3 regions of the Lysinibacillus sp. NPDC056220 genome follow, and region 3 is predicted to be linked to each of the others. Evidence: riboswitches for the same ligand, from Rfam matches in the RefSeq annotation. Region 3 holds a riboswitch; each other region holds the start of a gene.
The links. Region 3 has a riboswitch for S-adenosylmethionine ahead of ACOZBY_RS17840 (O-acetylhomoserine aminocarboxypropyltransferase/cysteine synthase family protein). Riboswitches for the same ligand answer to the same signal wherever they lie in the genome.
Positions count from the first base shown of each region.

Region 1: it holds a riboswitch for S-adenosylmethionine, as region 3 does, so the genes downstream of both, metK (methionine adenosyltransferase) here and ACOZBY_RS17840 (O-acetylhomoserine aminocarboxypropyltransferase/cysteine synthase family protein) in region 3, are expected to answer to the same signal.
Region 2: it holds a riboswitch for S-adenosylmethionine, as region 3 does, so the genes downstream of both, ACOZBY_RS18190 (methionine ABC transporter ATP-binding protein) here and ACOZBY_RS17840 (O-acetylhomoserine aminocarboxypropyltransferase/cysteine synthase family protein) in region 3, are expected to answer to the same signal.

Region 1 covers NZ_JBMOXD010000002.1:32,070-38,214, forward strand. Annotated here, with positions in the region: gene ACOZBY_RS05250 (alpha/beta hydrolase) at 1-237, opposite strand, end outside; gene pckA (phosphoenolpyruvate carboxykinase (ATP)) at 322-1,908, opposite strand; SAM riboswitch class I at 2,300-2,418, shown strand; gene metK (methionine adenosyltransferase) at 2,703-3,899, shown strand; gene ACOZBY_RS05265 (gamma carbonic anhydrase family protein) at 4,075-4,587, opposite strand; gene ACOZBY_RS05270 (alpha/beta hydrolase) at 4,722-5,528, shown strand; gene ACOZBY_RS05275 (alanine/glycine:cation symporter family protein) at 5,655-6,145, shown strand, end outside.
Region 2 covers NZ_JBMOXD010000007.1:23,880-30,024, reverse strand. Annotated here, with positions in the region: gene ACOZBY_RS18220 (acetyl-CoA C-acetyltransferase) at 1-324, shown strand, start outside; gene ACOZBY_RS18215 (acyl-CoA dehydrogenase family protein) at 583-2,367, shown strand; gene ACOZBY_RS18210 (arsenate reductase family protein) at 2,554-2,910, shown strand; gene gcvH (glycine cleavage system protein GcvH) at 2,992-3,372, shown strand; gene ACOZBY_RS18200 (hypothetical protein) at 3,464-3,805, shown strand; gene ACOZBY_RS18195 (thioredoxin family protein) at 3,821-4,132, shown strand; SAM riboswitch class I at 4,189-4,292, shown strand; gene ACOZBY_RS18190 (methionine ABC transporter ATP-binding protein) at 4,376-5,404, shown strand; gene ACOZBY_RS18185 (methionine ABC transporter permease) at 5,394-6,062, shown strand; gene ACOZBY_RS18180 (MetQ/NlpA family ABC transporter substrate-binding protein) at 6,129-6,145, shown strand, end outside.
Region 3 covers NZ_JBMOXD010000006.1:133,103-139,247, reverse strand. Annotated here, with positions in the region: gene ACOZBY_RS17850 (homoserine dehydrogenase) at 1-776, opposite strand, end outside; gene ACOZBY_RS17845 (hypothetical protein) at 1,249-1,635, opposite strand; gene ACOZBY_RS17840 (O-acetylhomoserine aminocarboxypropyltransferase/cysteine synthase family protein) at 1,965-3,269, opposite strand; SAM riboswitch class I at 3,387-3,500, opposite strand; gene ACOZBY_RS17835 (glycerol-3-phosphate acyltransferase) at 3,656-4,288, shown strand; gene ACOZBY_RS17830 (DASS family sodium-coupled anion symporter) at 4,489-5,970, shown strand; gene ACOZBY_RS17825 (succinate CoA transferase) at 6,053-6,145, opposite strand, start outside.

The sequences.
Region 1 (6,145 bases), on a different contig from region 3:
TGGAATTGACTTCTCCTCAGAATGCTTGTTAAACCACTGCTCACGTGCCTCTTTCTCTCGAGCTTCATCTGAATTGCTATCGATTAGATTGTGGGGGGCATCTAGAACTGCTGTTTTATCAGTATCAGGATTTAATGCCAGATTATAAAAGTAGTTGCCTGCAAAAAAACCAGCACCAATAATTAATGCCAATAATATAGTAATTAATGCTACTAGTAATTTGTATTTTCTTTTCATATGTATCTCCTATATTAGCTTCTGTTTATGTATGGGAAAGAAAAAGAGAACGAATCATATCGTTCCCTTTTCTTGTTCTAGTTGTTATTTTAATGGACCACCAAGTGTAGTAATGGCTTCCGAAACGTTTGCAAATTTCTTGAAGTTTTCGTTGAATAAGCCTGCAAGTTCAGCAGCTTTAGCATCGTATGCAGCTTTATCTGCCCATGCTTCACGAGGATTTAACACTTGCGAAGGTACACCTTCAACTGCTGTTGGGATGTGTAAGCCAAAGACAGCATCTTGTGTCGTTTCAACATTTGTTAATTTACCATCGATAGCTGCACGTACCATTGTACGTGTATAAGAAAGCTTCATACGGCTACCAGTACCATATTCGCCACCAGTCCAACCAGTGTTCACTAGGTATACTTGTGCGCCATGTTCATCAATTTTTTGACCTAACATTTCTGCATACACTGTTGCAGGAAGTGGAAGGAATGGAGAACCGAAGCAAGTAGAGAATACTGGTTCTGGCTCTGTTACACCACGTTCAGTTCCAGCAAGTTTTGAAGTGAAACCACTTAAGAAGTGATACATAGCTTGCTCTTTTGTTAATTTGCTGATAGGAGGTAATACGCCAAACGCATCAGCTGTTAGGAAGATGATTGTTTTTGGATGACCTGCTACAGATGGATCAACAATATTTTCGATGTATTGGATTGGATAAGCTACACGTGTATTTTCTGTTAATGAGCCATCATCATAGTCACAAATACGAGTTTCTGGATCAACAGCTACGTTTTCTAAAACAGAACCGAAGCGGATTGCATTGTAGATTTCTGGTTCTTTCTCAGCAGAAAGGTTGATCGTTTTTGCATAGCAACCCCCCTCAATGTTGAATACTCCATTATCAGACCAACCATGTTCATCGTCACCGATTAGCTTACGGTCTGGATCAGCGGATAATGTCGTTTTACCAGTACCAGATAAACCGAAGAATAATGCTACATCGCCAGCTTCACCAACGTTTGCTGAACAGTGCATAGAAAGGATTCCTTGTTGTGGTAATAAGTAGTTCATAATTCCGAAAATAGATTTTTTCATTTCACCAGCATATTCAGTACCACCAATTAAGATAATTTTCTTTTCAAGTGATACAATGATGAATGTTTCAGAAGCAGTACCGTCAACCGCAGGATCTGCTTTAAAGTTAGGAGCTGAGATGACAGTGAAGTCTGCAACATGCGAAGCTAATTCTTCTTTAGTCGGACGGATAAATAATTGATGAGCGAAAAGGTTGTGCCAAGCGTATTCATTAATCACTTGGATGCTTAATTGTGAATCTTTGTCAGCACCAGCAAAACCTTTGAATACGAATAATTCATCACGTTCTTTTAAATATTTTATTACTTTTACATACAGATTATCGAACACTTCAGAGGAAATTGGTTGATTGACTTTACCCCAGTCAATTTGATCTTTTGTGCTTTCTTCTTCTACTGTATATTTATCTTTAGGTGAACGACCAGTGTATTTGCCAGTTTCTGCACGAACTGCGCCATCTACTGTTAACATTGCCTCACCACGAGAAGTAGCTTTTTCTGCTAATTGTGGTACTGAAAGTTGAACATTAATGTTACCGCCGTTTAATAATTCCTTCAGTTCGTTTGCAATTTCTACTGAATTCATCGATTAAATACCATCCTTTTTTATAGTATTCCCTTGGTTTAGAGGGATTTTTTCTTAATTTCAAAAATAGTATAACACAATGGGTTAAATAATCTATACTAATTAAGAAATTATTTTAGAGTTTTTATTACTTTTCAATAAACTGACAAAAAATAATGTTTTTCGAGTAGAAAACATTCAATGCTACAGTAAATTGTCTAAAATTTGAGCCACACATATGTTACCACAAGAAGCTAGGTATGTTGTAGGGATTAAATTTCTTCTATTTACATCATCACCCAAGTATGAAAATTTTATGGTGATAATTTTGTTCTTCCTTTCTATACAGTAATACATAAGAAAATATTTGACAACGATTGACCTTTTCAGTAACATGAAAATTGAACGGATACTCTTATCCCGAGCTGGTGGAGGGTCAGGCCCTGTGAAACCCGGCAACCTGCATGTATTATTTCACAACATGCGTTGGTGCCAACCTGATGCAAGGGAAAATCCCTTGAACGATAAGAGTGAAAGGTAACGAAGTCATTATTCCTTTCCTCATGTATAGTAACGTGAGAAAAGGATTTTTTTATTGTTAAAAATTAATGTAAAGGTAAGTATATGTAGTTCTTTCCTTATTATAATGACGGGTCTTTCGAAATCCTCGTGTTTTTAAGTAGCAGTTATTTTTTCTCGTAAAGTGAAATGACAACAACAGCGGCTTGAGAGAGTTCAATCCTTAGGAGCGGACTTGACATGGGTAATGAGTACCGTACAAATACTTTTTGTAAGAGTAATAGGAGGAAAACTAAATGACAAACCGTCGACTGTTTACATCAGAAAGTGTAACAGAAGGGCATCCAGATAAAATCTGTGACCAGATTTCGGATGCCATTTTAGATGCTATTTTAGCAGAAGATCCAAATGCACGTGTAGCGTGCGAGACAACTGTAACAACAGGATTAGTATTAGTAGCAGGAGAAATCACTACTTCTACTTATGTAGATATTAAAGGCATTGTACGTGATACTGTGGCGGAAATTGGATACACACGTGGTAAATATGGCTTTGATGCTGAAAACTTAGCAGTACTTGTAGCAATTGGTGAGCAATCTCCAGATATTGCCCAAGGCGTTGACCAAGCTTTAGAGGCCCGTGAGGGTTCTATGACAGATGCAGATATTGAAGCGATTGGTGCAGGAGACCAAGGCTTAATGTTTGGCTATGCATGTAATGAAACACCTGAGTTAATGCCATTACCAATTAGCTTAGCTCATAAATTAGCACGTCGTTTAACAGAAGTTCGTAAATCTGGGGAGTTAGCTTATTTACGCCCAGATGGTAAAACACAAGTAACAATTGAGTATGATGACAATAACGTACCTGTTCGTGTCGATACAATTGTTATTTCAACTCAGCATGATGAAGAAGCAACACTTGAACAAATTCAGGCCGATCTAAAACAATTCGTGATTGCTCCTGTAGTGCCAAGCGAATTATTAGATACAAACACAAAATACTTTATCAATCCAACTGGCCGTTTCGTAATTGGCGGACCAAAAGGAGATGCTGGTTTAACGGGCCGTAAAATCATTGTTGATACATACGGTGGTTATGCACGACATGGTGGTGGTGCATTCTCAGGTAAGGATGCAACAAAAGTAGACCGTTCAGCTGCCTATGCGGCACGTTATGTAGCTAAAAATATTGTAGCAGCTGGTTTAGCAGAACGCGCTGAAGTACAGTTGGCTTATGCAATTGGCGTTGCACAGCCTGTTTCCATTGCTGTAGATACATTTGGTACAGGAAAAGTGACGGAAAGCAAAATTGTAGAATGGGTTCGTGAGCTATTTGATTTACGCCCAGCAGGTATCATTAAAATGCTTGATCTTCGTCGTCCAATTTATAAACAAACTGCAGCTTATGGACACTTTGGTCGTACAGATGTAAACGTCCCATGGGAACAAACTGATAAAGCTGACGCATTACGCATAAAAGCACAGCTGTAAACTATTGTGCTAAAGTGCTGAAGTCTTTAGGAAATTATTCTAATGTATTATGAACAAAAGGGGCTTTTCTGCCCCTTTTGTTTTTTTGCAAAAATACCTCGCCCTTATTCCTTGAACAAATAATGTCATGGAAAGCGAGGAATTTTTTATGAAGGTACAATTTCTTTGTAGGTTTTTATTTTTGTAGAGATTTATAATACTGACCCTTTTCAGCGTATTCACGTACGATACGTTCCATATCCTCTTTATCCTCAGCATTTAATTCTCGTACAACTTTGGCTGGACGTCCTAATGCTAAGCTATTTGGAGGAATGACTTTACCAGGAGGCACTAAACTTCCGGCTCCAATAAATGCACCCTCTCCAATCTCCGCACCGTCTAAAATAATGGAGCCCATTCCGATTAAGGCTTTTTTTCGAATGGTACAGCTATGTAAAGTTACTTGGTGTCCTACTGTGACCTCATCTTCAATAATGAGTGGAAACTTAGGACTTTGATGTAAGCAGCAAAGATCTTGTATACTTACTCGTTTACCTATTATTGTTGGGGAAACATCGCCGCGGATCACGGTATTGAACCAAATAGTTGTTTCAGCTCCAATAGTTACGTCTCCAGTAATGGTTGCGTAATCGGCAATAAAAACAGATGGATCGATCGTTGGTGTTTTATCTTTGAATGGATAAATCATGAGAATCGCCTCTTTTCTTTTTGTAGATATAGTATTATCGTATCAAATACGCAACTTTAAGGAAATATAAAATTAAAATGAGCTGTTATTTCGATATAATCAAAGTGTAATTATTTTTTAGGAGGACTATGTAAATGTGGAAATGGGAAGCTGATGGACAAGCAAAGGCTGTGATTGCTATTCTTCATGGTGCTTATGAAAACCACCGTTGGTATGCATGGCTGATAGAAAAATTAAGATTGGAAGGCTTCCACATAGTCATGGGAGATTTACCGAATCATGGTGTCAATGCAAGATTTGCCCGTGTCCATGATGAGGACTTCAAATTGTACAATAAATATACAAGAAATTTGATTGAGAATGCATTTTCATATAATTTACCAACCTTTGTAATAGGACATGGACTAGGCGCTACTTTAGTTCTTCATACAATGCAAAAGAAAAAGTATGAGTGTGCAGGTATTATTTTGACATCACCATGGCTGCAATTGAAGCTATTACCAGGTAAATTATCAAATGCTTTAACAAGCCTGAGTGCATTAACAGCAAATGTAAAATTGACACATGACCTGACATTTGAAAAATTGACGCGTAGCGTAGAGGGTAGAGAAGAAATGAAGGATGATATACCATTTATGTCTGTAGTTTCGGTGAAATGGTATCGTGAGCTTCAGCAGATGATGAGAAATTTAGTTATGCTACCTAAGGACGAATTTCCTAATATGCCTATGTTAATTATGACAGCTGAAAAAGATAAAATTACGGAAACTCGACAAATGCGTAATTGGCTTCATCAACAAGAGTTAACGGAATTTCAATTTAAAGAATGGGCAAATTGTTATCACAATTTATTTCATGAAGTAGAGCGTGAAGAGATTTTTATGTACATTCGAGATTTTATCAATAATGCTCTTAGACGAATTGGATATATAATAAAATAGTTTCGATCCCTTCTAAATAGTAGGATACTTACTTAATTATTGTTACTTGAATATAATATTGTAATTTTCTGAAAAGTGTAATAATATAGTGACTTAAAGTAAGGTAATTCAAATTGGAGGGGTAAGATGGATGTAGTTGTTGGTAAAATGAATGACATATTATGGGGACCTTGGTTTATTTATGGTATTTTATTGATTGGGCTTTTTTTCTCAGTCATTACAAGGTTCCTGCAAGTAAGGCATATTAAAGATATGTTCGTGCTAATGTTTAAAGGGGAGAAATCAGAAAAGGGGATTTCCTCCTTCCAAGCAATGTCTATCGCTCTATCGGGTCGTGTAGGTACAGGGAATATCGCCGGTACTGCAACAGCTATTGGGATGGGGGGACCTGGTGCTGTCTTTTGGATGTGGGCAATTGCTTTCATTGGTGCGGCAACCGCATATGTAGAGTCTACTTTAGCGCAAATCTATAAAGAAGAGAAGGATACTGAATACCGTGGTGGACCGGCCTATTACATAGAAAAAGGAATGGGTCAAAAATGGTTTGCAGTGATTTTCGCTGTAGCTGCTTTAATTGCTATGCTTATACTTATGCCAGGTGTGCAATCTAATGCCAT
Region 2 (6,145 bases), on a different contig from region 3:
GAAGTAATGGGGATTGGTCCCATTGTGGCGGTACCAAAAGCGTTAGAAATCGCAGGTTTATCAATAGATGCGATTGATCTATGGGAAATCAATGAAGCATTTGCATCGCAATCCTTACAGGTGGTCCGTCATTTAGGCATCGACCAAGATAAGGTCAATGTAAATGGTGGAGCTATCGCATTAGGACATCCACTTGGTGCAACGGGTGCTATTTTAACACTAAAACTTATTCATGAATTAAAGCGTCAAGGTAAGAAATATGGCGTGGTAACTATGTGTATTGGTGGCGGCATGGGAGCCGCTGGAGTATTTGAAATTCTATAATTTTTCACTAGATCAGCTTGAGGTGTACTGTTTCCGGTTGCCTCCGAGCAAGTATATTTCAAGCTTTTCTATATATATATTTGTCTTCACTCAGCAAAAGGTTTTTGGACCAAAATGAAAGCGTCAGAAACCTTCTCTAAAAGGTAGGAGAGTAGGCTGAATAAAAATCAAGCCTCTGAGCAAATACTACAGATTTTGAAGAGGCAGCATTCAATAGGGGATTAAATTATCAAAATAGATAAATTGGGAGGATTTTATATGACTGAAAAAACAACGGATTTCATTAAAGGCGGCGGATTTCTAATTGAAGATGTGGAATTAGATCGTGTGTTTACACCTGAAGATTTCACTGACGAGCATAAAATGATTGCCAAAACAACAGAAGAATATGTAGCAAATGAAGTTTTACCTGTAGTTGAAAATTTAGAGCATCATGAATTCGAGCACTCAGTACGTCTCCTTAAAAGTGCTGGTGAATTAGGCTTGCTTGGAGCAGATGTGCCAGAAGAATACGAAGGACTAGGCTTAGATAAAGTTTCTTCAGCATTAATTGCAGAAAAAATGTCTGTAGCAGGTGGTTTCTCCATTACTCATGGTGCACATGTAGGGATTGGCTCATTACCAATCGTGCTATTCGGTGACGAGAATCAGAAGAAAAAATATTTACCTAAGCTTGCCTCGGGTGAATTAATTGCTGCTTATGCTTTAACAGAGCCAGGTTCAGGCTCGGATGCTTTAGGGGCAAAAACAACTGCGAAACTAAACGATGCAGGCACACATTATATTTTAAATGGTGAAAAGCAATGGATTACAAATGCGGGCTTTGCAGATGTATTTGTTGTTTATGCTAAAATTGATGGTGATAAGTTCTCTGCCTTTATTGTGGAACGTACATTCAATGGTGTTTCAGTCGGTCCTGAGGAGAAGAAAATGGGGATTAAGTCTTCATCTACCCGTACACTTGTGTTAGAAGATGCAGAAGTGCCAGTAGAAAATTTATTAGGTGAAATTGGTCGTGGGCATGTCATTGCCTTCAATATATTAAATATCGGTCGCTATAAACTAGGGGTTGGAACAATTGGTGGATCAAAACGCGCATTTGAGCTAGCGGTACAATATACAAACCAACGTCAGCAATTTAAAACAAAGCTATCTGACTTCAACCTAACAAAAGAAAAATTATCAACAATGGCTTCTCATTTGTATGCATCAGAGTCATTAAACTATCGTACTGTGGGTTTATTTGAAGACCGTTTAAGCCAGCTAAGCCCAGAGGAGCAAAAGGAAGGAAAAGTGATTGCAGGTGCTATCGCTGAATATGCGATTGAATGCTCCATTGCTAAAGTATTTGGATCAGAAACATTAGATTATATTGCAGATGAAGCTGTACAATTACACGGCGGTTATGGCTTCATGGCTGAATATGAGGTAGAGCGTATATACCGTGATTCTCGTATTAATCGAATTTTTGAAGGTACAAATGAAATTAATCGCATGATTGTACCAGGTACATTTATGAAAAAGGCACTAAAAGGTGAGCTGCCACTATTACAGGTTGCGCAAAATTTACAGCAAGAGCTTCTAATGCTAATGCCAGAGGATATCGGCACTGAACCACTAGCTCAGGAAAAATACTTAGTGAAAAATGCCAAGAAGATTGCTGTATTAGCTGCAGGCTTAGCCGCACAACGCTTTGGTGCGAAGCTTGATCAAGAGCAAGAAGTATTAGTGAATATTGCTAATATCGCTAATCAATTATTTGCAATGGAATCAGCTGTATTACGCACAGAAAAAGCGATTGCTCGTGATGGCGTTGAAAAAGCACATCAAAAATTGCTATACACTCAAATTTTCTGCCAAGAAGCATTTGCAGAAATCGAAAAAGAAGCAAAAGATACAATTCTGGCTTCCGCAGATGGTGATGCAGCACGTATGACATTATCTGCATTACGTAAATTAACACGTAATAATCCATACAACCTCATTACGAAGAAACGTGAAGCATCTGTGAAATTAATTGAAGCAGAAAAATATATCGTTTAATCGTAGGAAAATGCTAGCTATCCGTAAGTGGGTAGCTAGTTTTTTATTGTGCCAAATAAATTATTTGTCAAAGTAACGGATAAAAATACAAAATGGATGGATAGACTTACGGAAATGAGCGAAGTTCCACCATTCTCGATGATTATGATGGTATACTACAGAAAAAGACAGCAAAGGAGCATTTTAATGACGATTCAATTTTTCCATTATCCCAAATGTACAACATGTAAAAAAGCGCAAAAGTGGTTAAATGATCATGACGTTTCCTATGAAGAGGTACATATCGTAGAGCAGCCGCCAACAAAGGATGAAATAACAGCTTTATGGCAAGTCAGTGGTCTTCCTTTGAAGAAGTTTTTTAATACTTCAGGCATGAAATATCGTGACCTTGGTTTGAAGGACAAGCTAGCTGATATGACTGAGGAAGAACAGCTTGAGCTACTTGCTTCGGATGGGATGTTAATAAAACGTCCACTCGTAACAGATGGAAAAAAAGTAACTTTAGGGTTTAAAGAATCCGATTTTGAGCAAGCTTGGATATAGCCGTTTTTATTCTTGTTTTTATAGGAGAAGTATGGCACACTGAAAGTGAATATATTACATAATTATGGAGGGGTTTTTTGCATGAGCACACCGAAAGACTTACGTTACTCTGAAGAGCATGAATGGGTTAAAGTAGAAGATGGAAAAGTACGTATTGGTATTACGCACTTCGCACAATCTGAATTAGGAGATATCGTTTTCGTTGAGCTTCCACAAGTTGGCGATGAAATCAAAACGGATGATCCATTCGGTAGCGTAGAATCAGTAAAAACTGTTTCTGAATTATATGCACCAATCTCAGGTACTGTAGTTGAAGTTAATGCAGATTTAGAAGATAGCCCAGAATTCGTTAATGAATCACCATATGAAAAAGCATGGATGATCGTCGTAGAGCCTGCTGATGCATCAGAAGTTGATAAACTTATGACAGCAGAACAATACGAAGAGATGACAGCAGAATAAGACAAGCCATAATCAAAAAACGTCGGAAACTACCGGCGTTTTTTATTATATAATAACGTATAAGTGGGAATGTCTAAATGGAGGTGGCGTAATGTTCGATGGGAAATGCTTGATAGTAGAAGGACGCTCAGATAAGCTACAAATTGAGCCAATTTTAAACGAGAATGTTACAATACTATGTACGAATGGAACAATTGGTGTGCATCAATTAGAAGAGCTAATCGATCCCTATGAGGGCTATGAGCTATTTACCTTTTTTGATGCCGATACTTCAGGCGATAAGCTACGTGCATTAATGGACAGACATTATCCTGAAGCGGAGCATTTACGGACAATGCCAACATATAAGGAAGTAGAAACGACACCTAGAAAAGTGTTAGCCATGATTTTACTTCGTGCGCATTTCTCAATCCATAATGAATATATTTTGTAAGGTTGCGTGAACTAAATGGAAGAATGGTCGAAAGAGCAGTGGGAAACGGCATTACAGTCCGGAGAAAAAGCTGCGTTTTATTTATATACACCGATGTGCGGTACTTGTGCAGTGGCATCGAAAATGATGTCAATTGTAGAACAACTATTACCTCACCTAAAGCTAGGGAAAGCAAATATTAATTTTTTGGAGCAAATTGCTTTTGAGCATCAAATTGAAAGCGTTCCGTGCTTACTTGTTTGTGACGGTGGCAAAGTGACAGAAAAGATTTATGCTTTTCAATCCGTACCTTTTTTGTACGAATTGTTAAAAAAATCAATTGACTGAACTTTATTAGCGTGGTAAAGTAACAAATATATTACTAAAACATTAAATATATCGAACTCTTATGAAGAGCGGCGGAGGGAAGTGCCCTATGAAGCCCGGCAACCATCACATAGTGAAAAGGTGCCAAATCACCCAAAGATTTTTCTTTGAAAGATGAGAGAACGGTTCAACGTATAATACGTGACCCCTTCTACTTGTCTATAAGTGGAGGGGTTTTTTTATATAAGAAAAGGAGTATTCGCTATGATACAGCTTCAAAATATAACGAAGAAATACAAAACAGCAAATGGCGAATTAACGGCAGTCAAAGATGTTAACCTGACTATTAATAAGGGTGAAATTTTTGGCATTATCGGCTATAGTGGCGCTGGTAAAAGTACGATGATTCGTTTACTTAATGGCTTAGAGAAACCAACAACAGGAACAGTAACAGTGAACAATCAGGCTTTTTCATCGATTAAAGGTCAAAAGCTTAGAGCAGCTAGACAAAAGGTTAGTATGATTTTTCAACATTTCAACCTACTTTGGTCACGAACAGTTGCAGAAAACATTGCCTTCCCATTAGAAATCGCAGGTGTATCAAAAGCTCAACGTGAGGCACGGGTGAAGGAATTGATAGCACTTGTTGGCCTAGAAGGTCGTGATCAAGCATATCCATCACAGCTCTCTGGTGGACAAAAGCAACGTGTAGGGATTGCGCGAGCATTAGCCAATAATCCAGAGGTTTTACTATGTGATGAGGCTACATCTGCTCTAGACCCTGAGACAACAGATGCCATTCTTGATTTACTGGTGGATATTAATGAACGTTTAGGGTTAACGATTGTCCTCATTACTCATGAAATGCATGTCATCCGCAAGATTTGTCATCGTGTAGCAGTGATGGAGGCAGGCGAAATTGTAGAGCGTGGAGAAGTATTGCAAGTTTTCCAGGCTCCTCAGGCTGCCATTACTAAGAAATTTGTAGCGCAAATTACCAATACAAAGGAAACACAGGATACAGTAGAACAAATCAAAGCAAATTATCCAACTGGACAACTTGTCAAATTGATTTTTGTTGGTGAAAAAACAGAACAGCCAGTTATTTCACATCTAGTAAAGCAATTCGATGTGGAAGTAAGCATTGTACATGGGAATATTTCGCAAACCAAAAATGGTGCATATGGTACTCTCATTGTGCAAATTGATGGGTCGAAAGCAAACGTGACTGAAGCCTTAAGCTATTTAAATACAGTGGAAGTGCAAACGGAGGTGATTGCAGATGCTAACTAATCTCTTTCCGAATGTAGACTGGGATAGCATGTGGCAGGCTACATATGAAACATTATATATGACGGCCATTTCAACAGTTATTACATTTATTCTAGGGTTAGCCATTGGGATTGTTCTGTTTTTAACTAGTCCGAATCAGTTATGGGCTAATAAAATTGTTAGTTTTTTAACAGGGTCACTCGTTAATATATTCCGTTCTATTCCATTTATCGTGTTAATTATTTTATTAATTCCATTTACTAAGTTTTTACTTGGTACAATCCGTGGAGCCAATGCTGCTTTACCTGCTTTAATTATCGGTGCGGCTCCGTTCTATGCGCGTATGGTATTAATTGCGCTACGAGAAATTGATAAGGGTGTTATTGAAGCAGCTCGTTCAATGGGGGCTAAAACAGCCACAATTATTTGGAAAGTACTGATCCCTGAATCATTACCAGCACTCATTTCGGGTATTACTGTTACGGCTGTAGCACTTGTCGGTTATACAGCAATGGCAGGGATAATCGGTGCAGGGGGTCTCGGGAACTTAGCCTTCCTAGACGGTTTCCAAAGAAATCGCCAAGATGTGACATTAATGGCAACTATTTTGATCTTAGTAGTAGTCTTTATCATCCAATGGATAGGTGATTTCATTACAGAAAAAATTGATAAACGTTAATAAAACTGAGGTTATTCCGGTTCTTACCGCTAACATATTTTCATTAAAATAAAGGGAGTGTCATACATGAAAAAGTTATTAAC
Region 3 (6,145 bases):
ATTTTCCCACTAGCTAGTTTTTCTACCTCAGCTACATGACGGTAACGTAGACCCTTTTCACATGCTTCATGAACTTGCGAAGCTGATATACTATCTATGCCAATCACTTCTACATCCGCCCAATCAGGTTGTTCTCCAAATGCCAAGGCACTTAAAATCATTAACTTTTTAAAGGCATCTTGACCAGAAATATCATTATACGGATCTGCCTCTGCATAACCTAAACTTTGTGCTTCTTTTAAAGCTGTTTCAAATGACCAGCCCTCAGCTCGCATTTTGGTTAAAATATAATTACACGTACCATTTAAAACACCTTGTATACGACTTACGTCATTAACAAGTAATATATTTTTCATAGTTTTAATAACAGGTACTCCTCCAGCAGTTGTAGCCTCAAAACCTACAAAAACACCATTTGCTTTTGCAAGCTCTTGTAACTCTAATCCACGCTTTGCAAACATGACTTTGTTGGCAGTAATAACATGGCATTTATGCTCTACTGCTCGCTTTAAATAGCTATACGCAGGCTCTTCGTTCACAATTGCTTCGAATATTACTTGCATACCTGGTTCAGCCAAAACATCATCCATGCTTGTAGTCATTAAATGTGCTGTGCCTGGGACGCGTTCGCGACTAGCATCTGTTACTAAAATCTTCGCTACTTCCAACTCAATACCTAATTTATTTTTAAGATCTTCTCGCTTTTCCTTTAATATATGATAGATCCCTTGACCTACCGTTCCAAATCCTAAAATCGCTGCCTTTATAGTTGCCATTCTTATTATTCCCTCCAACTTACATTCCGCAGTTTCATCAAGCCAATCTCTCCATGGGGTTGTGTCAAATTGTTTGACACCAACCGCAGGCCTTAGCCACCCCTTATTTTTGGGGTAAATTTTGTTATTCAGTACATGTTAGAACAAATACAAATTCAAATAATTCGAAATTTAACTTAAAGAAAATTGTAACGTATATATATACTTTACACAAGAAAAATCTTTCTAGGAAGGACATTTGTTTTCCCTAGACGTGCAAAGGAAATCGTTTTCATTCCCTTTACTATACGTTTTTTAAGTTTTTCGATAAGATTTGAACAAATATTGACTCTTTGCATTCAAATTATGATGTCTTTCTTCTATTATATATGTATGTTCAGACACCCATAAACCAGCTAAATAATCAAACCGCTATAAAAAAAGCTCATTCCCTGTAGCAGCAGAGAATGAGCTTAAATATATGAGGGATTTTTTAGCTCGCTTTTGAAAGCAATTGATAACGATATTGTTTTAAAGCTTGTTGAACAATACAAATTTCTTCTTCTGTAAAATTTGGTATTGCATACGTACGTTCCACTAATTGAAATGTACCATATTTCAAATAAAATTCTGTTGCTGGAAGCTGGATGTGGCTCACACCATACTTCTCATACGTCTCATAAACTTCCTTAACCATAAAGCCATTATCATCTGTGCATACCTGTTCCTGATACGCTGAATGACCAAAAATTTGTTGCCATTTACGTTCTACTAATGTAAGGATGTGTTGAATGGATTGGTTGTTGACAAATACATGGCCTTCATTTAGTTCATAAATTAAATAAGATGCAATGTTTTGCGCACTATAGACATTACCCATTTTAAACACTCCTTTATCATTAGTTTTTTGAAGAGTAGCCACTGGCTATGTAACTACTCTCCTATCTATTCAAAAGTGGGGGAGCACTTATGAAAACAGTTACCTTTTCCAAGAGGTTTTTCCGTACACTTAACTTATTTCCAAGTATATAACAAGGTTTTAACAAAGTCAATAATGCATATAAAAATACTCGGTATTATTTTTTGAAAGGTTCTGACAATGAACGGGTGCAATAATTGGTGGATGTAGCAACGTTTAACATATACCAAATGAGGCTATTCGAATGAGAAAATACGTAAACGCTACAACATTCACCGCTCTATTCTATATTAAGCTTCTATTGTTTGTTCAGCTACTGCTGTTGCCTGAGTAATAGCCTGCTCTAAATCTGCAATGATGTCCTCCACTGCCTCTAAACCGATTGATAGGCGAATGAGCGATTCGGTTACACCAGCTTGAATTAGTTCATCTGCTGATAATTGTTGGTGCGTAGTAGATGCTGGATGGATAATTAGCGACTTAGCATCACCTACATTTGCCACATGTGAAAACAGCTTTACATGATCAATAAGCTTTCGTCCTGCTTCACGTCCACCTTTAATGCCAAAGGTAAGCACTGAACCGAAGCCATTTTTTAAATATTTTTTCGCCAACTCATGTGTTGGAAAATCTTCAAGGCCATTATAATTTACATACTCCACAGATGGGTGGTTGCGTAAATATTCAGCTACAGCTAAAGCATTTTCATTATGTTTAGGGATACGCAAATGAAGCGTCTCTAAACCTTGTAATAGATTGAAAGCTGCATCTGCACTTAATGTTGGGCCAAAATCACGTAACAACTGTACACGTAGCTTTGTAGCAAAAGCTGCAGAGGCTGTATCGATTCCATAGCGTAAACCATGGTAAGAAGCGTCCGGCTCTGTAAAGCCTGGGAATCGACCACTAGTCCAATCAAACTTACCAGCGTCTACAACAACACCACCTAAAGTTGTACCATGACCACCTATCCATTTAGTTGCTGAGTGAACTACCACATCTGCACCATAATCAATAGGTGTGGAACCATAAGGAGAAGCAAATGTACTATCAATAATTAATGGCAAGCTGTGGTCATGTGCTATCTTAGCCACTGCTTCAATATCTAAAACCTTTAAGCTTGGGTTACCGTAAATTTCAGCGAAGACAGCTTTTGTTTTATCGGTAATGGCAGCCTTAAAATTTTCTGGGTTTGTTTCATCTACAAAAATCGTTTTAATACCATAGTTTGGTAATGTATTAGCGAATAAATTATACGTACCACCATATAAAGAACTAGCAGCTACAATTTCATCACCTGCTCTAGCTAAATTTAAAATAGAAAATGCAATAGCTGCTGCACCAGATGAAAGTGCTACTGCTGCTGTTCCACCTTCTAGTAAAGCCACACGCTTTTCAAAAACATCCACTGTCGGATTCGTAATTCGTGTGTAAATGTTTCCAGCTTCCTCTAAGGCAAAAAGACGTTGCGCATGAGCAGTGTCTTTAAAAACGAAAGCAGTTGAACGGTAGACAGGAACTGTTCTAGAACCTGTCACAGGGTCGGGCTCTTGACCACCATGTAACAGCAGTGTTTCTGGTTTAAAATTTGTCATTGTGTACCTCCATTTGGTTATTTTTTTTACGATGGTACCGGAGATGAGGAGGATTTTTCTGTAGAAAACAAAAACCCTCTTCAGCTAAGAAGAGGGTTGCGGTTGCAAGTTTTCCTCCCCTTATCTGCCAGATCCAAGTAAGAATCTGTAGGAATTAGCACCTTAGTAAGTTCATCACCTACTGGTTGCCGGGCATCATAGGGCCTATCCCTCCGCCGCTCTTGATAAGAGTATGAGATTCAATTTCCATCGTTGTTACAAAGTATAAGCATAGAGTTTTTTTCTGTCAACATCTAAATTTTATTTTTTCCGAAACTTCTGTCTGCTCTTTTACGTAATATGAACGCATACACTATTTTAGAAAAAAATTTGAAAGGAGTATTTTTATGGTAAAAGCCGTGATCTTTTTTCTAGTTGTTGGCTATTTGATTGGCTGTATTCACGGCTCTAAAGTGGCACAATTTTTATCCGGGGTTGATTTAAAAAAAGCTGGCCATGGCAACGCTGGTGCCTCTAATGCTACGCTTTCACTCGGCTGGAAATATGGCGTTTTAGTAGCTCTTATCGATATTGGAAAAGGCGTCGTAGCCATCGTCGGTGCACATTTTTATTTAGCAGATGCAACACATTTAACAGCAGAACAAATATGGCTCCTCACCTACTTGATAGCTGCAGGGGTTATTTTGGGGCATAATTTCCCTTTTTATATGGGCTTCAACGGTGGAAAAGGAACTGCCTCCATCATTGGAATTTTACTTGCGGTTGATTGGAAGATTGGTTTATTTGCACTTATTCTATTTGTTATTTTATCTTTCGCAACGAACTATTTAATTGTTGGTGTATTAGAGTTTTACCTCGTTTTTTGTACCGCTACTTATTTATGGATTCCTGGATTAGGCCCAACCATTATTGCCATTCTACTTTTTGGTATTGCTATTATTTTGCACTTTGAAAATATTAAACGTTTAACCAATGGAACAGAGCCTAAAGTTACTTCTGCCTTCAAGAAAAAGAAATAGTATTTCCCGAGAGAGATTTGTATTTTTTATGACCACAAATTTTCTCTTTAATTACTATTAAAGCTGTAAACTGACATATTTTTCTTTCTTTCATTCTATACAATAAATGGATGAATTCTTATCTTAAAAAAACATTTTGTTGACCGATGTTAAGGATAATAACCGTCATTTTTACGTAGACGTAGAAGGGATGAGAAAATATGTCTTCACCTAAACAAGCAGCAACGAAGCGTAATCTAAAGCCTTTATGGATTGGGTTGGCTTTTGCTTTATTAATTATTATTATTTTTTTACCTAATAACGGTGAGTTACCTGTAGCTGGGCAGCGCGCTTTAGCCATCTTAGCTTTCGCGGTCATCCTTTGGGTAACTGAGGCCGTTTCATATCCTGTTAGCTCTGCAATGATTATTGCACTCGTCACCGTTTTACTAGGTCTTGCACCCTCCATGGATGATCCCACAGCACAACTAGGTACCGCTAGCGCCTTAAAACTATCATTAAGTGGTTTTAGTAATTCTGCTGTCGCCCTAGTAGCAGCTGCTCTTTTTCTAGCAGCAGCTATGCAAATTACCAATTTGCATAAACGACTTGCTCTCTGGATTCTTTCACTTGTAGGAACAAAAACAAAAGCTATTGTTTTCGGTGCTATATTAGTTTCCATTGCCCTTGCATTTTTTGTTCCTTCAGCTACTGCACGTGCTGGCGCAGTAGTCCCTATACTTCTTGGAATGGTCGCAGCATTTGGTTTACCGCGTGATAGTCGACTTGCTGCTTTGCTTGTTATTACTTCTGTACAAGCCGTTTCCATTTGGAATATCGGTATTAAAACTGCGGCAGCGCAAAATATGGTTGCTTTAAATTTCATCCAAGAGCAATTTAATGTAAATATTTCATGGGGTGCTTGGTTACTTTATGCTGCCCCATTCTCGATTATTATGTCAGTAGCCTTATTTTTCATTATGATTACGCTTATTAAGCCTGAGACGAGCAATATTGATGGTGGTAAAGAAGTCATCAAGAAACAGCTTGCTGAGCTTGGACCATTAAAAGCACCTGAAATTCGATTGATCATTACATCATTAATTTTACTATTTTTCTGGGCTACGGAAGGCAAGCTCCATCCATTTGATACAACAACGGTTACAATTATCGCCATTGCTGTTCTACTAATGCCTAAAATCGGCGTTTATTCGTGGAAGGAAGTTGAACCTCATATTCCTTGGGGAACAATCATTGTCTTTGCAGTTGGTATTATGCTCGGAACTATTTTACTGAATACAAAAGGTGCATCATGGTTATCAGATAAAGTTTTTGGTTCACTCGGTCTAGATACAATGCCAATTCTTGCTACCATTGCTATCGTAACATTATTTAATATTCTTATTCATTTAGGTTTTGCCAGTGCAACAAGCCTAGCCTCTGCACTTATACCTGTGTTTATCGTGTTAGCTTCCACATTAACTGCTAATGTAGATCAGGTTGGTTTTGTTATCGTCCAACAATTTGTTATTAGCTTTGGTTTCCTATTGCCAATTAGCGCACCACAAAATATGCTTGCCTACGGTACAGGAGCATTTACAACAAAGGATTTCCTGAAATCAGGTATTCCATTAACGATTCTCGGCTTCCTCCTAATTCTGCTGTTCTCTGCAACTTATTGGAAATGGATTGGCCTATTGTAAAGCATTAATCGTCTTAGATAGATTTATTAACTAAAAGGCCTTGAGGGAGCAGCTGTCCTTCAAGGCCTTTTGTATTAGAACTCTATTTTGATAAAGCTGGGTCTTTCATTGTTCCACTTTTTGCGTAATTGACATGCCATGACAGCGCTTTTTCAAGATCATGCGGTGTATGATG